One region of the Lysinibacillus sp. NPDC095746 genome, then DNA from elsewhere that is predicted to be linked to it. Evidence: riboswitches for the same ligand, from Rfam matches in the RefSeq annotation. Region 1 holds a riboswitch; each other region holds the start of a gene.
The links. Region 1 has a riboswitch for S-adenosylmethionine ahead of metK (methionine adenosyltransferase). Riboswitches for the same ligand answer to the same signal wherever they lie in the genome.
Positions count from the first base shown of each region.

Region 1 (4,774 bases):
GCCAAGCCCATGTCCTATTAAAAAGACAGGTAAATTATACGAAAATGCATTCTCGATTAAATTTTTTGTATATTTGTTGTATTCTTTAAAATCTTCGTCGTGAATTTTTGAATATCCTACATTTACTCCATGATTAGGTAAATCCCCCATGACTATGTGGAAGCCTTCCAATCTAAGTTTTTCTATAAGCCATGCATACCAACGGTGATTTTCATATGCACCATGAAGAATAGCAACCACAGCCTTTGCTTGTCCATCAGCTTCCCATTTCCACATTTCACATAGTCCTCCTAAAAAAATAATTACACAATGATTATATCGGAATATCTAGATCATTTTAATTTTATATTTCCATCATGTTGCGTATTTGATACGATAATATTACATCATAGAAAGAAAAGAGGCGATACTCATGATCTATCCATTTAAAGGTAAAAGACCCAATATCGATCCTTCTGTTTTCATTGCTGATTATGCAACAGTTACTGGCGACGTTACAATAGGTGCTGAAACAACCATTTGGTTTAACACAGTTATTCGAGGAGATGTATCACCAACAATTATAGGAAAAAGAGTTAGTATTCAAGACCTCTGTTGCTTACATCAAAGCCCCAAATATCCACTCATTATTGAAGATGAAGTAACAGTAGGACATCAAGTAACTTTACATAGCTGTACGATTCGAAAAAAAGCCTTAATAGGTATGGGCTCTATAGTATTAGACGGAGCGGAGATTGGAGAGGGTGCATTCATTGGGGCGGGTAGTCTAGTTCCTCCAGGTAAAGTAATTCCTCCAAATAGCTTAGCACTTGGCCGTCCTGCAAAGGTTGTAAGAGAATTAAATGATGAAGATAAAGAAGATATGGAACGCATCATACGTGAATATGTAGAAAAGGGGCAATACTATAAATCTCTTCAACCAAAAAATTAATATAACTAAATCAAAGCAGTTCCACGTTTTCTTGGGTAACCGAACCCTCCATGATTATGATTAGGAGCTTATTTTTTTCGTTAAAAAACAGTGAAAGGGGCTATAAGAATATTGAGCCCCTTTCTGTAATAGTATTTTTAAATATTTTCCAAACACTTCATTGCTTTAGCTAAATAGTTTATAAACCTGCTTTTTCTTTTAATGCGTCAGCTTTGTCTGTTTGTTCCCAAGGTACATTTAAATCTGTACGACCGAAGTGACCATATGCGGCAGTTTGCTTATAAATAGGACGACGAAGGTTAAGCATTTTAATAATCCCCGCTGGGCGTAGATCAAATAGCTCGCGTACCCATTTTACAATTTCACTTTCCGTAACTTTTCCTGTTCCAAATGTATCAACAGCAATAGATACAGGTTGAGCAACACCAATCGCATAAGCTAGTTGTACTTCAGCTCGATCAGCTAAACCAGCAGCTACGATATTTTTCGCCACATAGCGTGCTGCATATGCCGCTGAACGGTCTACCTTAGTTGCGTCCTTACCTGAGAAAGCACCTCCACCATGACGTGCATAGCCACCGTATGTATCAACGATGATTTTACGTCCAGTTAAACCAGCATCCCCTTTAGGACCACCAATTACGAATCGGCCAGTTGGGTTAATGAAATATTTAGTATCGGCATCTAGTAATTCACTTGGAACAACTGGAGCAATAACGAATTCTTTTAAGTCTGCTTGAATTTGCTCAAGTGTAGCTTCTTCATCATGCTGTGTTGAAATTACAATCGTATCAACGCGTACTGGTACATTGTTTTCATCATATTCAACCGTTACTTGCGTTTTTCCATCTGGGCGTAAATATGCTAATTCACCAGATTTACGTACTTCCGTTAAACGACGAGCTAATTTATGCGCTAAACTAATTGGTAATGGCATAAGCTCTGGCGTTTCGTTACATGCATAACCGAACATTAAACCTTGGTCACCTGCACCAATTGCTTCAATGTCAGCGTCTGTCATAGAACCTTCACGCGCCTCTAATGCTTGGTCAACTCCTTGGGCAATATCAGGTGATTGCTCGCCAATCGCAACAAGTACTGCTAGGTTTTCAGCATCAAAGCCATACTTCCCACGTGTATAACCGATTTCTGCTACAGTATCACGAACGATACCTTTAATATCTACATAAGTAGAAGTAGTAATTTCTCCTGCTACTAACGCTAAGCCTGTTGTTACTGTTGTTTCACACGCTACACGCGCGTTTGGATCTTCTGCTAAAATAGCATCTAAAATGGCATCCGAGATTTGGTCACAAATTTTGTCTGGATGTCCCTCTGTTACACTCTCTGATGTAAACAGTCGACGGTTTGTCATTTGATTTTCCTCCTATTACTTTTACAAATAATATTTGCGAATTAATACGGTACTCATTACCCATGTCAAGTTCGCCCATAAGGATTGAACTCTCAAGCCGTTGTTGCTGTCGTTGCACTTTCGCACAGTAAACATTTGTTACAGTCACTACGCTTTCGCACAACTAAACAGCTGCTGCTTTTAACACGAGGATTTTCGAAAGATCCGTCATTATAATAAGGAAAGGACTGTATACTTACCTTTAATTCGTTTTTAACAATAAAAAAATCCTTTTCTCACGCTTACTTAACATGAGGAAAGGAATAATGACTTCGTAACCTTTCACTCTTATCGTTCAAGGGAGTTTCCCCTTGCATCAGATTGGCACCAGCGCATGTCGTGAAATAGTTCATGCAGGTTGCCGGGTTTCACAGGGCCTGACCCTCCACCAGCTCGGGATAAGAGTATCCGTTCAATATCTCATAATACGTAAATGGTCGAACATTGTCAAATATTTTTATCTTCTTCCAGCGAATGTCTGACGCTACGTTAGCATGCTTTCATGCGAAAACCATTTAAAGTCTCTGGACGAAATTATGCTGTGGCATAATTGAATGTATTCTTATAAAGAAAGTATGGGCTTTATGCAGCAAGGAATTTGGCTTATGCTGTAAATTAAAACAAAATAATCCCTACTCTCCACCTCACATCATGTGTTAACATATGTGTAACCCTTTACAGTACATTTTGTAGCAAAAGCAAGGCGTTAGCTACAGAACATGTGGTGGATGAATATGATTGAGCCCCTTTTTAGTCGAAGACACGCTCCAACTATAAAAACAAGCTAAAACTTCACATCCTGTGCGAACCCCATGTCAGCCAAGCTTCCAAACACAATTTTGCTGTGTCGAAAGTGAATGTGTGATCACTTATAAATAGGGTAAAAAGCATTATCAAAACGAATCAATTTACTTTTTGTCGTTTTCTTGAAAAGTAATAAAATCTGAAAAATAATTTCTGAATTAGTATAGATTATTTAAGCAATTGTGTTATACTATTTTTGAAATTAAGAAAATCTCCCTCAGACTCAAGGGAATACTATAAAAAAGGATGGTATTTAATCGATGAATTCAGTAGAAATTGCAAACGAACTGAAGGAATTATTAAACGGCGGTAACATTAATGTTCAACTTTCAGTACCACAATTAGCTGAAAAAGCAACATCTCGTGGTGAAGCTATGTTAACAGTAGATGGCGCAGTTCGTGCAGAAACTGGCAAATACACTGGTCGTTCACCTAAAGATAAATATACGGTAGAAGAAGAGAGCACAAAGGATAAAATTGACTGGGGAAAAGTTAACCGACCAATTTCTTCTGAAGTGTTCGATAACTTATATGTAAAAGTAGTAAAATATTTAAAAGAACGTGACGAATTATTCGTATTCAAAGGCTTTGCTGGTGCTGACAAAGATTCACAATTAAGCATCCAAGTAATCAATGAATACGCTTGGCACAATCTTTTCGCTCATCAATTATTTATCCGTCCAACTGCAGAAGAATTGGCTTCTCATGTTGCTGACTTCACAGTTATCTCAGCTCCTAACTTTAAAGCAGATCCTGCTATTGATGGTACTGCTTCTGAAACATTCATCATTGTATCACTTGAAAAGAAAATTATCCTAATCGGTGGTACTGAATACGCTGGTGAAATCAAAAAATCTATTTTCGGTATTATGAACTACTTGTTACCACAGCAAGGCATCCTTTCAATGCACTGCTCAGCAAACGTTGGTGAAGCTGGAGATGTTGCATTATTCTTCGGTTTATCTGGTACTGGTAAAACAACTTTATCAGCTGATCCTGACCGTAAGCTTATCGGTGACGATGAACACGGTTGGTCTGATAACGGTGTATTCAACATTGAGGGCGGTTGCTATGCAAAAACAATTAACCTTTCTGCTGAAAAAGAACCAGAAATCTACAACGCAATCCGCTTCGGTTCTGTTCTAGAAAACGTAGCTGTTGATCCAGAAACTCGAGTTTGTGACTATGATGATGGTTCATTAACAGAAAATACGCGTGTAGCTTATCCAATTCAATACATCGAAAATATTGTTGATCCATCTGTTGCAGGTCACCCAAAAACAATCATCTTCTTAACAGCTGATGCATTTGGTGTATTACCTCCAATCAGTAAATTAACAAAAGAGCAAGCAATGTACCACTTCCTAAGCGGTTTCACATCTAAACTTGCTGGTACAGAACGTGGTGTAACAGAGCCAGAACCAGTATTCTCTACTTGCTTCGGTTCTCCATTCCTTCCACTTCCAGCAACAGTTTATGCTGAAATGTTAGGTCAAAAAATTGACGAGCACGGTGCACAAGTATTCTTAGTGAACACTGGTTGGACTGGTGGCGAATATGGTACTGGTAGCCGAATGAAGCTTTCTTACACTCGTGCAATGGTACGTGCAGCCATTGATGGCAAA
Region 1 is NZ_JBIWGL010000035.1:23,148-27,921, reverse strand. Features, by position in the region: gene ACIQ7N_RS20330 (alpha/beta hydrolase) at 1-276, opposite strand, end outside; gene ACIQ7N_RS20325 (gamma carbonic anhydrase) at 413-931, shown strand; gene metK (methionine adenosyltransferase) at 1,110-2,306, opposite strand; SAM riboswitch class I at 2,631-2,750, opposite strand; gene pckA (phosphoenolpyruvate carboxykinase (ATP)) at 3,410-4,774, shown strand, end outside.

Region 2 (4,774 bases), on a different contig from region 1:
TCTGTAAAGCAAATAGGGAAGGGGGCTTGTGCATTAATATTTTTTAACAGTAGATCGCTATGTGTTATCTTTGTCATCGTAAACCTCCTACTAATCTTTCTTTAACTTCGCAGCAAAGCGGTTACCTAGTGATTGAATACTCTGCACGAGGATGATTAAGATGAACACTGTCGCATACATCACGTCAACCTCATAGCGTAAATGGCCGTAACGGTATGCGAGATCACCTAGACCACCAGCACCAACCATTCCTGCCATTGCTGTTGCTCCTATAAGACCGATTGTGGCAATCGTTAAACCTAAAATAATGGATGGGCGAGCCTCACGTAATAAGACGTTCCAAATAATATGACGACGTTTAATACCCATTGCTGTATAAGCTTCCACAACACCTGGATCTACTTCTAAAAGTGCTGTTTCCATAAGTCGCGCAATATAAGGCGCTGTATAAACAACAAGCGGCACAATAACACCTTTTACACCAATAGTTGTGCCGACGATTAGCTTCGTGAACGGTAAAATGAAAAATAGTAAAATAATGAACGGTACAGAGCGAATAATATTAATAAATAAATTGAAAAATTGGTAGAGAAATTTATTTTCAAACGATTGCCCCGGGCGAGTTAAAACGATTAAAAGCCCCAAAGGAATCCCAATTAAAATAGAAAAGAATAATGAAATCCCAACCATTTGGAAGGTTTCGAGAATGGATTTCCCAATAACATCTGACCAATCTGCAAAGAAGCTTTGAATGCTAGTCATTTAATTCGCCTCCTAATACCTCAATGCTTACCCCGTTTTCTGTAAAATACTTAAGTGCTTTTTCTACGATATGTGCTTCACCGTGTAGATGCACGATAATATTACCGACAATGCCATTTTTTAATTCTATGATATTGGCTGATAAAATATTTGGTTGCACATCATAAACTTTACTCACTTCTGCTAGTAATGGTTTACCCGTACTTTCACCAAGGAATGTTAAACGAATAACACTTCCCGAAACATTTAATTGTTTGATAAGAGAAGGGGATAAATTACGTTGAGAAATGGTATTTAAAAATTTTCGTGTCGTTGGATGCTGGGGCTTCGAAAATAGTTCTATAGCAGAGCTAAATTCCACAACCGCCCCTGATTCAAGAACGGAAACAGCATCGCAAATTTTTTGAATAACATTCATTTCATGTGTAATAAGTAAAATCGTGATGCCTAGCTCACGATTAATTTTCAAGAGAAGCTCAAGAATGGCGTCCGTTGTTTCGGGGTCGAGTGCACTTGTCGCTTCATCACTAAGCAAAATCTCAGGCTCTTGGGCAAGGGCACGTGCAATAGCGACACGTTGCTTTTGACCACCTGAAAGCTGGCTAGGATAGCTATCTAATTTCTCCGTTAGGCCAACAATTTCTGCATATTTTGCAACGCGTTTTTTTACTTCAGAGTCGTTATAGCCAAGAAGCTTTAATGGTATCGAGATATTGTTGTAAACAGTCGCCGTTTTTAAAAGGTTAAAATGCTGGAAGATCATCCCGATTTTTTGCCGAGTTTTGCGAAGGTCGTTTAGAGAAAGGGAAGTTATATCGACATGATCGATAAATACTTTTCCTGTTGTCGGACGCTCTAATAAATTCACACAGCGAATAAGGGTACTCTTTCCTGCACCACTGTAGCCGATAACCCCATGAATTTCACCTTTTTTGACATGCAGGTTAATACCATCTACTGCTTTGACGATACCATTTTTAGTTTTAAATTCTTTTGTTATATTTTCTAGTTGAATCATAAGGTGATATCTCCTTTCTAAGTCCTTCGATAAAGCAAGAATCTGCTAGCTTTCCTGTAGGAGTCTCGCAGATTCTTGATATACTTAATCGTCACTTACCAGCTTGGAATTATGGAGCCTTGGAATTTTTCTTCAATAAATTTGCGCACCTCATCAGATTGATAAGCTTCAACAAATTTTTTGATCGTTGGGTCATCCTTGTTTTCAGCACGCACCACAATGTAGTTCACATATGGAGAGTCCGTAGATTCTAAAAGAATGGAGTCTTTTTTAGGATTAATGCCAGCATCAAGAGCGAAGTTTGTATTAATGGCAGCTACATCTACTTCACTAAGCTGTTTAGGAATTTGTGCAGCCTCTAATTCAATGAATTTCAAATTCTTTTTGTTTTCTTCCACATCGCGAATAGATGCTGTTAAGTCTGCACCGTCTTTTAATTTAATGATGCCTGCCTCTTGAAGGACAAATAGAGCACGAGCCCCGTTCGTTGGATCATTCGGTAATCCGAATGTAGCACCATCTGGAACGTCATCGAATGATTTATATTTCTCGGAGTATATGCCCATAGGAGTTAAAATTGTTTTTCCTACTGGCACTAAATCTGTTTTGTGATCTTTGTTAAATGCATCGAGGAAAGGCTCGTGTTGATAGCTGTTTACATCAAGATCACCCTCGGCTAACGATGTATTTGGTAAAACATAATCAGAAAACGTTTTTAGTTCTACCTCTAAGCCATTTTCTTTGGCAACTTTTGCTGCAGCCTCTGCAATTTGTTCGTGTGGACCAGAAGTTACACCTACTACAATCTTATTTTCATTAATAGTCTTACTTTGACTATCCTTACTATTTTCTTTAGTACCACAGCCCACTAATGCTGCTACTAATGTAAGACTTGCTAAACCTAATAAAATCTTGTTTTTCTTTTTCATGAAACATACCTCCAAAGTTGTTTTATCGGTAATAAAAATAAAAAAACTCTCTTAAAAATTAAGAGAGGCTCATGAAAAATTGTCCTCTCTTATCTTTCAAACAATGATTGTTTGCTGGAATTAGCACCTTCCTTAAAAAAGGAGGTTGCCGAGCTTCATAGGGCCAGTCCCTCAGCTACTCTTGATAAGAGATTTATAATATTTTTTTGTAAATCCGATAGAACTAATATAAATTATAGGATTTAGTAAGTCAATTGAATTTTTAAAATTTTTCATTTTATTTTAATGTTTAGTCGCGAAAGAAGAGAGAGAAAAAACTGTCCCTATAGCAAGTCTGAGCTAATGGAACAGTTTTTGATTGAAATGTTCACGGGTTAAATAAGTTTAATTTTTCAATTCTGCTGATCGCTTCACGTAAGCGGTCTTCGCTAACAAGTAAACCAACCCGTACAAAGCCTTCACCATATTGACCGAAGCCATTGCCTGCAGCTACTGCGATATCAGCTTTGTCGAGCAATATATCGGCAAATTGTTCACTCGTAAAACCTAGTGGAACAGGGAGCCATGCAAAAAAAGAGCCTCTCGGTGCTGTTACTTGCCAACCAATTCGCTGAGCTTCTTCGATCAGGACGTTTCGTCGACGCTCATAAGTCGCTCTTAGCTTATCTGCACAACTTTGGGAAGCAGTAAGTGCAACTGCCGCGGCTTGTTGTACGGCAGGAAATTGACTACAAAATAGATGATCTTGAATAAGGTTAATGGCTGCGATAATGTCGGGTTTACCAACAGCGAAACCAATGCGCCAGCCTGCCATATTATACGTTTTGGATAATGTATACATTTCGATACCGACATCTTTAGCACTATCAGCTTGCAGGAAGCTGATAGGTTTATGGCCGTCAAATCCAATCGCTCCGTAGGCAAAATCATGTGCGACGATAATATTATGCTCTTTTGCAAAGCGTACTGTTTCCTCGAAAAATTCCAATGTTGCAGTACCGCCAGTTGGATTATTCGGGTAATTCAAGTACAGTAACTTCGCCTTTTCCTTTACTTCATCGGATAAAGCAGTATAGTCTGGCAGGAAATCATTTTCTGCGAAAAGAGGCATAACTTCAAAATTAACATCACCTAATACGACACCAGATAAGTAATCTGGATATCCAGGATCAGGTAATAGCATAGTGTCACCGGGGTTTAAAACAGCTAACGGTAGCTCAACAAGACCAATTTTCGTACCACCGAGAATAGCAACCTCTGTATCAGGGTCAATGTCCACATTGTATTCACGTTTGTAGAAGCTTGCTGCTGCTTGGCGTAATTCTGCTATGCCGCGAAATGGAGAGTATTGATGATTTTGGGGATTTTCTGCCGCCTCCTGTAATGCTTTAATAATGTGTGAAGGAGTGGGTTGATCTGGATTACCTTGACCAAGATTGATAACATCACGTCCTTCAGCAAGAGCAGCGTTTACTTTTTGCACAAGTGCTGCAAAAAATTGAGTTGGGAGTTGCTGTAGTTTTTTTGAGAATTCCATGCACGTCCACCTTTTTCAGAATATAATAATTATTGAAGATATGATGCACATAATATTACTTTTTTTAGTAATTGTCTAGAGTATTTTCAGATAACTAAAAATCAAAAGTGACGCAAATGAGGTGGGAAAATTGAACAAAGTCTCGTATTTTATCGTCAATGCTTTTACTACAGAGCTTTACAAGGGAAATCCCGCAGCAGTATGTTTACTTGATTCAACGATACCTGAGTCGACCATGCAAAAAATTGCTCAAGAGATCCCGGTACCAACAACAGCTTTTGTTCAAAGGAAGGATAATCATTTTTTTCTTAGATGGTTTACGCCTGCAAAGGAAATACCGATTTGTGGACACGGAACAATCGCTAGCGCTTTTTTACTTTGGAAACAAGGGATTGTACCTATCAATTCTTCGATTATATTCCAGACTGTAAGTGGCCCTTTACAAGCAAATTGGTTCAATGAATTAGTTGAAATAACAATTCAAAAGTATCAGTTAGAAGAGATTGAATGTCCTTTGGGGCTTGAAGA
Region 2 is NZ_JBIWGL010000011.1:133,423-138,196, reverse strand. Features, by position in the region: gene ACIQ7N_RS10575 (alpha-hydroxy acid oxidase) at 1-77, opposite strand, end outside; gene ACIQ7N_RS10570 (methionine ABC transporter permease) at 91-762, opposite strand; gene ACIQ7N_RS10565 (methionine ABC transporter ATP-binding protein) at 755-1,780, opposite strand; gene ACIQ7N_RS10560 (MetQ/NlpA family ABC transporter substrate-binding protein) at 1,876-2,709, opposite strand; SAM riboswitch class I at 2,796-2,900, opposite strand; gene ACIQ7N_RS10555 (pyridoxal phosphate-dependent aminotransferase) at 3,077-4,246, opposite strand; gene ACIQ7N_RS10550 (PhzF family phenazine biosynthesis protein) at 4,377-4,774, shown strand, end outside.
Region 2: linked by a shared signal. The riboswitch ahead of ACIQ7N_RS10560 (MetQ/NlpA family ABC transporter substrate-binding protein) and the one ahead of metK (methionine adenosyltransferase) in region 1 are both predicted to bind S-adenosylmethionine.

Region 3 (4,774 bases), on a different contig from region 1:
GTAAACATAGTAGTTCAACCAATTCGAGAATAATAAATGTGTATGGGCACGCCACGAATTAATCGGTTCATTTGCTGGATTATCATGTGGGAAGTAATTTACTGGTACATCAATATCTAATCCTTTCGCAACATCACGACTATACTCATCAGCTAAAGTTGTCGCGTCATATTCAAGATGGCCAGTAATCATAATATTTTTATTATCCTTAGATTGCACAATGAAAACACCAGCATCTTCCGAATAAGATAGTAATCGTAAATCAGGATGACTAAGTACTTCATCAATTGAAACAGATGTATAACGTGAATGTGGTGCCGTAAATGAATCGCTAAAGCCACGTACTAAATCCACTGTTAAATCTGTGATAACATGCGAATATACACCTGAGCATTTAGCAGGAAGCTCTATTTTACCGATACCGTAATGATGGTATAACGCTGCCTGTGCACCCCAACATATATGTAAAACCGATGTTACGTTTGCCTTGGACCAATCCATAATTTCTGAAATTTCCTGCCAGTAGTTTACCTCTTCAAATGCCATTTTTTCTACTGGTGCACCCGTAATAATCATGCCGTCATAGCGGCGATGACGAATTTGATTAAAGGTTGTGTAAAATAACTGCAAATGTGATTTACTAACATTTTTCGATTCATGCGTAGCTGTATTTAAAAATGTAATATTCACTTGTAACGGTGTATTCCCCAATAAACGAAGTAATTGCAGCTCTGTTTTTTCTTTTTCTGGCATTAAATTTAAAATTAATATATTTAACGGGCGAATTTGTTGAGTTTTCGCTCTGTCCTCTTCCATAACGAAGATTTTTTCCTCACGTAAATGTTCTCCAGCTGGTAAGTTTTTCGGAATATTAATTGGCATCTTGCATTCCCCTCTCTTTTATTTCTTTTGTTCCATCAATGCACGGGCCCTGCGCAAAGCTCAATATCAAACGATGAAATTAAAAAATCCCCCTCATTCCATAAGAGATAGAATGAGAAGGATTTTTCCACGTCCACTCTTATCTCTCAAAGGATAAATCCTTTGCTGGAATTAGCACCTTTCTAACTTTCGTTAGAGGTTGCTGAAGCGTCATCGGGCCAAATCCCTCAACTTCTCATGATAAGATTATTTAATTAAAAAGAATTGTAACATGAACAATTAAGAATATCAATAATACATAGAATATTTTGTTATTAATCATGCATGTCATGATGTCATTTGTTTAACACTAAACTTGAATGTTTACATTCATTATTTGATGGTAAACATGCTGTACTTATGTTAACATATACCTTTAGTAACAGAGAGGAACGTGAATAGTTTGATTAAAATTGATTTTCCAAAACCAGATGTAGTAATTCGCCAACGCGAACAAGATTTAAAGCCAGGAGATGTACCAATCACACCATACCATGGTTTTATCGACTTCCATAAAATCACTCGTGAAAAGGGTGGTATTTTCTTATTCTACAATGAAGAGAACGAACTTTTATTTGTAGGGAAAGCACGTAAAATTCGTCAACGTATTAAAAAGCATTTTGAGGACAATGTGTCACCGATGAAAAATCATCGTGATGAAGTTTTCAAAATTGAAGTGTATGAAGTGGAAGATCCAATGGAACGTGAAATTTATGAAACGTACGCGATCAATTCATTCCGCGCTAAATACAATGTCGATAAAGTATTTTATTAATAATTAACGAAAAAAAGAATCTGCTCGCCTTATGTAATGTACATGACGGCTTGCAGATTCTTTTTCAATACTTTCATTCTAAGAAAAATGCTTTACGTTCTTTCGTAATCCATTCCTCAAGCTCCGTATCATCGCGCTTTAAAAGGCGATTAATAAGCACGTCATGCCAGATATAATCCTCTAATAAATAAATATGAACAGGATCATTGGTAATAAAAGCCGTTTCGTGTTTTGCCGGAGAGTGACCATAAATCATCTCTTGACCATCTACAGACAAAATAAACCAATGTGGCGTAGAAGTTTTTCTCGTATATTGTGTAGTACGATGCTGATCTAAGGGTGAAACATTTTCATCCACATTCAATGTAATACCATGAATCGGAATATGCTGTGCGACCTCTTGTATAGCTTCTCGTAATTCCCCATACATATCTTCCCACATCGATAATATGACTTTTTTCTCCGCTTTTTTTAATAATGACTGACAATAATTGACGATTGCCTCTTTTCCTTTTATCGTGACAACTTTATGCTCCGCTTCCTGCTCTTTTACTTCTAATTTTTCTAATTGATCACTAATCGATGTGAAATTCGATTGCCAACGTTGCTGAATTTGCTGTAAAAACACAGCGACAGGAATGGAAGAGTATATCGTTTGATCTGCCGTTTCTTCTTTCAGTACTAACCCTTTTTCAACAAGTACATCAAGTATGTCGTATATTCTTGCACGAGGGATACCGGAGTTTTTACTTACTTGATAGGCACTAACATGACTATTTTGTACGAGTGCAATATAGGCCTTCGCTTCATATTCTGTGAATCCTAGTTCTTTTAATTGCGCGATTAATTCAACCATTCGATCCCTCCATTTCCTTTATTATAAGTTAAGGCTATGAAGATAAGCCAATAAAAAATAATTCTTTACAGCAAAGTGAAATTTAGTTACTATTTCAGTAGTAACTATCAAAAGAGGTGTAAACATGCTATTTGAAGTAGATGTAAATGTAGTCATATTATTAATATCTTTTGGATTTTTAGCCGCCTTTGTGGATGCAGTTGTTGGAGGTGGAGGCTTAATTGCGTTACCTGCCCTTATGTTTGCTGGTTTAAATCCAGCAGCGGCAGTAGCCACTAATAAACTTGCCGGCACCATGGGTTCTTTAACATCAACCATTTCTTTTTATCGATCTGGTCAGCTAGAAATTCGTTCGGTTATTAAATACTTTCCCCTAGCCTTTGTGGGATCACTTTTTGGTGCATGGACCGTTCATTTGATTAATCCCGAATTACTAAAACCACTTATGCTCATAATGCTTGCTGCTGTTGCCGTCTATACAATCTTTAAAAAAGATTGGGGTTCAGTAGCTGCAGTCAAAAATTTAAAGTTTACGCACTTAGTCCTATTCATGCTGTTGTTATTTACAATTGGGTTTTATGATGGGTTTCTTGGTCCAGGAACTGGCTCATTTTTAATCTTCAGCTTTTTATTAGTCGGCTTCGATTTCTTAAAGGCAGCAGGAAACGCGAAATTTTTAAACTTAGCAAGTAATTTTGCCGGCCTTTTAATGTTCGCCTACTTAGGTCAGATTCATTATGCTTATGGTTTACTAATGGGTATCGCTCAAATTGCCGGTGCATTTGTAGGATCACGTATGGCGATTAAAAAAGGTAGCAGCTTTGTCCGCGTATTATTTATTATTGTAACGATTACTTTGTTAACTAAAAATGCTTATGATTACATAAAAAACGCCGTAGATATCTAGCTCTACGGTGTCTTAGCTTGTCGATAAATTTTGGCGTTCTGTTTCTTTAATTTTGGGAGGCTTTTTGTCATTTCGGAGGGGATTTTTGGGTCCTATCCTTCGCTCAGTAGAGGCTTTCCGTCGCTTCAGAGGGACTTTCCGTCTCTTTGAACTTTCTATCCATCAATCCAGAGATTCTATCCACGATTTCGAATGTTCTATCCACGTTTTGGGTGATTCTATCCATCATTTGGAGGGTCTATCCGTCGCTTCAGAGGGACTTTCCGTCTCTTCGGAGAGGCTTTCCGTCACTTGGGAGGGTCTTTCCGTCACTTTGAACTTCTATCCATCAATCCAGAGATTCTATCCACGATTTCGAATGTTCTATCCACGTTTTGGGTGATTCTATCCATCATTTGGAGGGTCTATCCGTTGCTACAGAGGGACTTTCCGTCTCTTCGGAGAGGCTTTCCGTCACTTTGAACTTTCTATCCATCAATCCAGAGATTCTATCCACGATTTCGAATGTTCTATCCACGTTTTGGGTGATTCTATCCATCATTTGAAGGGTCTATCCGTCGCTCCAGTGGTTCTTTCCGTCTCTTCGGAGGTCTATCCGTCGCTTCACTGATTCTTTCTTCGCTCCGGAGGTTCTTACCATCATTTCGAACTTTCATCCATCAATCCAGAGATTCTATCCGCGATTTCGAATGTTCTATCCACGATTTTGGACATTCTATCCATCACTTATTGTCTGCAATATAAAACGCCGTAGAAATTCTATTACTACGGCGTTTTCTAATTTAAATAAACAACTTTTCATTTTTAAATTTATGACTTGTTAATAAGCTAACAATAACAAATATGACTAAGGAAGCGACGATTGGAATTGTCACGGTGTGCATACCAAAGACAGAAGGATAAAAACGATCAATGATTATATAAAGGATCATACCCGAAATCATTGACGCAATAGCACCATACTTATTGGCTTTTTTCCAATATAGTCCTAATACGACGGTCCAAATAAAGACTGCCTCAAGTCCGCCAAAAGCGAATAAATTTAGCCATACTAATAAATCTGGTGGATTTAGTGCAAAAACGACGACGGCTAAACCAATCACTGTCGTAACAATAAAACTTGCACGCTTAATTTCCGTATCATTCGCTGTTGGTTTTATATAATTTAAGTAAATATCTTTCACTACTGTGGAGCTTACAAGCATCAGTAATGCGTTGACTGTAGACATCGTTGCTGCCATCGGTGCAGCTAAAACAATGCCAGCTAAAAATGGTGGTAAAACCTTTAATGTTAGCATCGGCATAACTTTATCAC
Region 3 is NZ_JBIWGL010000030.1:17,991-22,764, forward strand. Features, by position in the region: gene metA (homoserine O-acetyltransferase MetA) at 1-882, opposite strand, end outside; SAM riboswitch class I at 1,019-1,129, opposite strand; gene ACIQ7N_RS19015 (nucleotide excision repair endonuclease) at 1,325-1,696, shown strand; gene ACIQ7N_RS19020 (TrmB family transcriptional regulator) at 1,770-2,552, opposite strand; gene ACIQ7N_RS19025 (TSUP family transporter) at 2,677-3,459, shown strand; gene panF (sodium/pantothenate symporter) at 4,242-4,774, opposite strand, start outside.
Region 3: linked by a shared signal. The riboswitch ahead of metA (homoserine O-acetyltransferase MetA) and the one ahead of metK (methionine adenosyltransferase) in region 1 are both predicted to bind S-adenosylmethionine.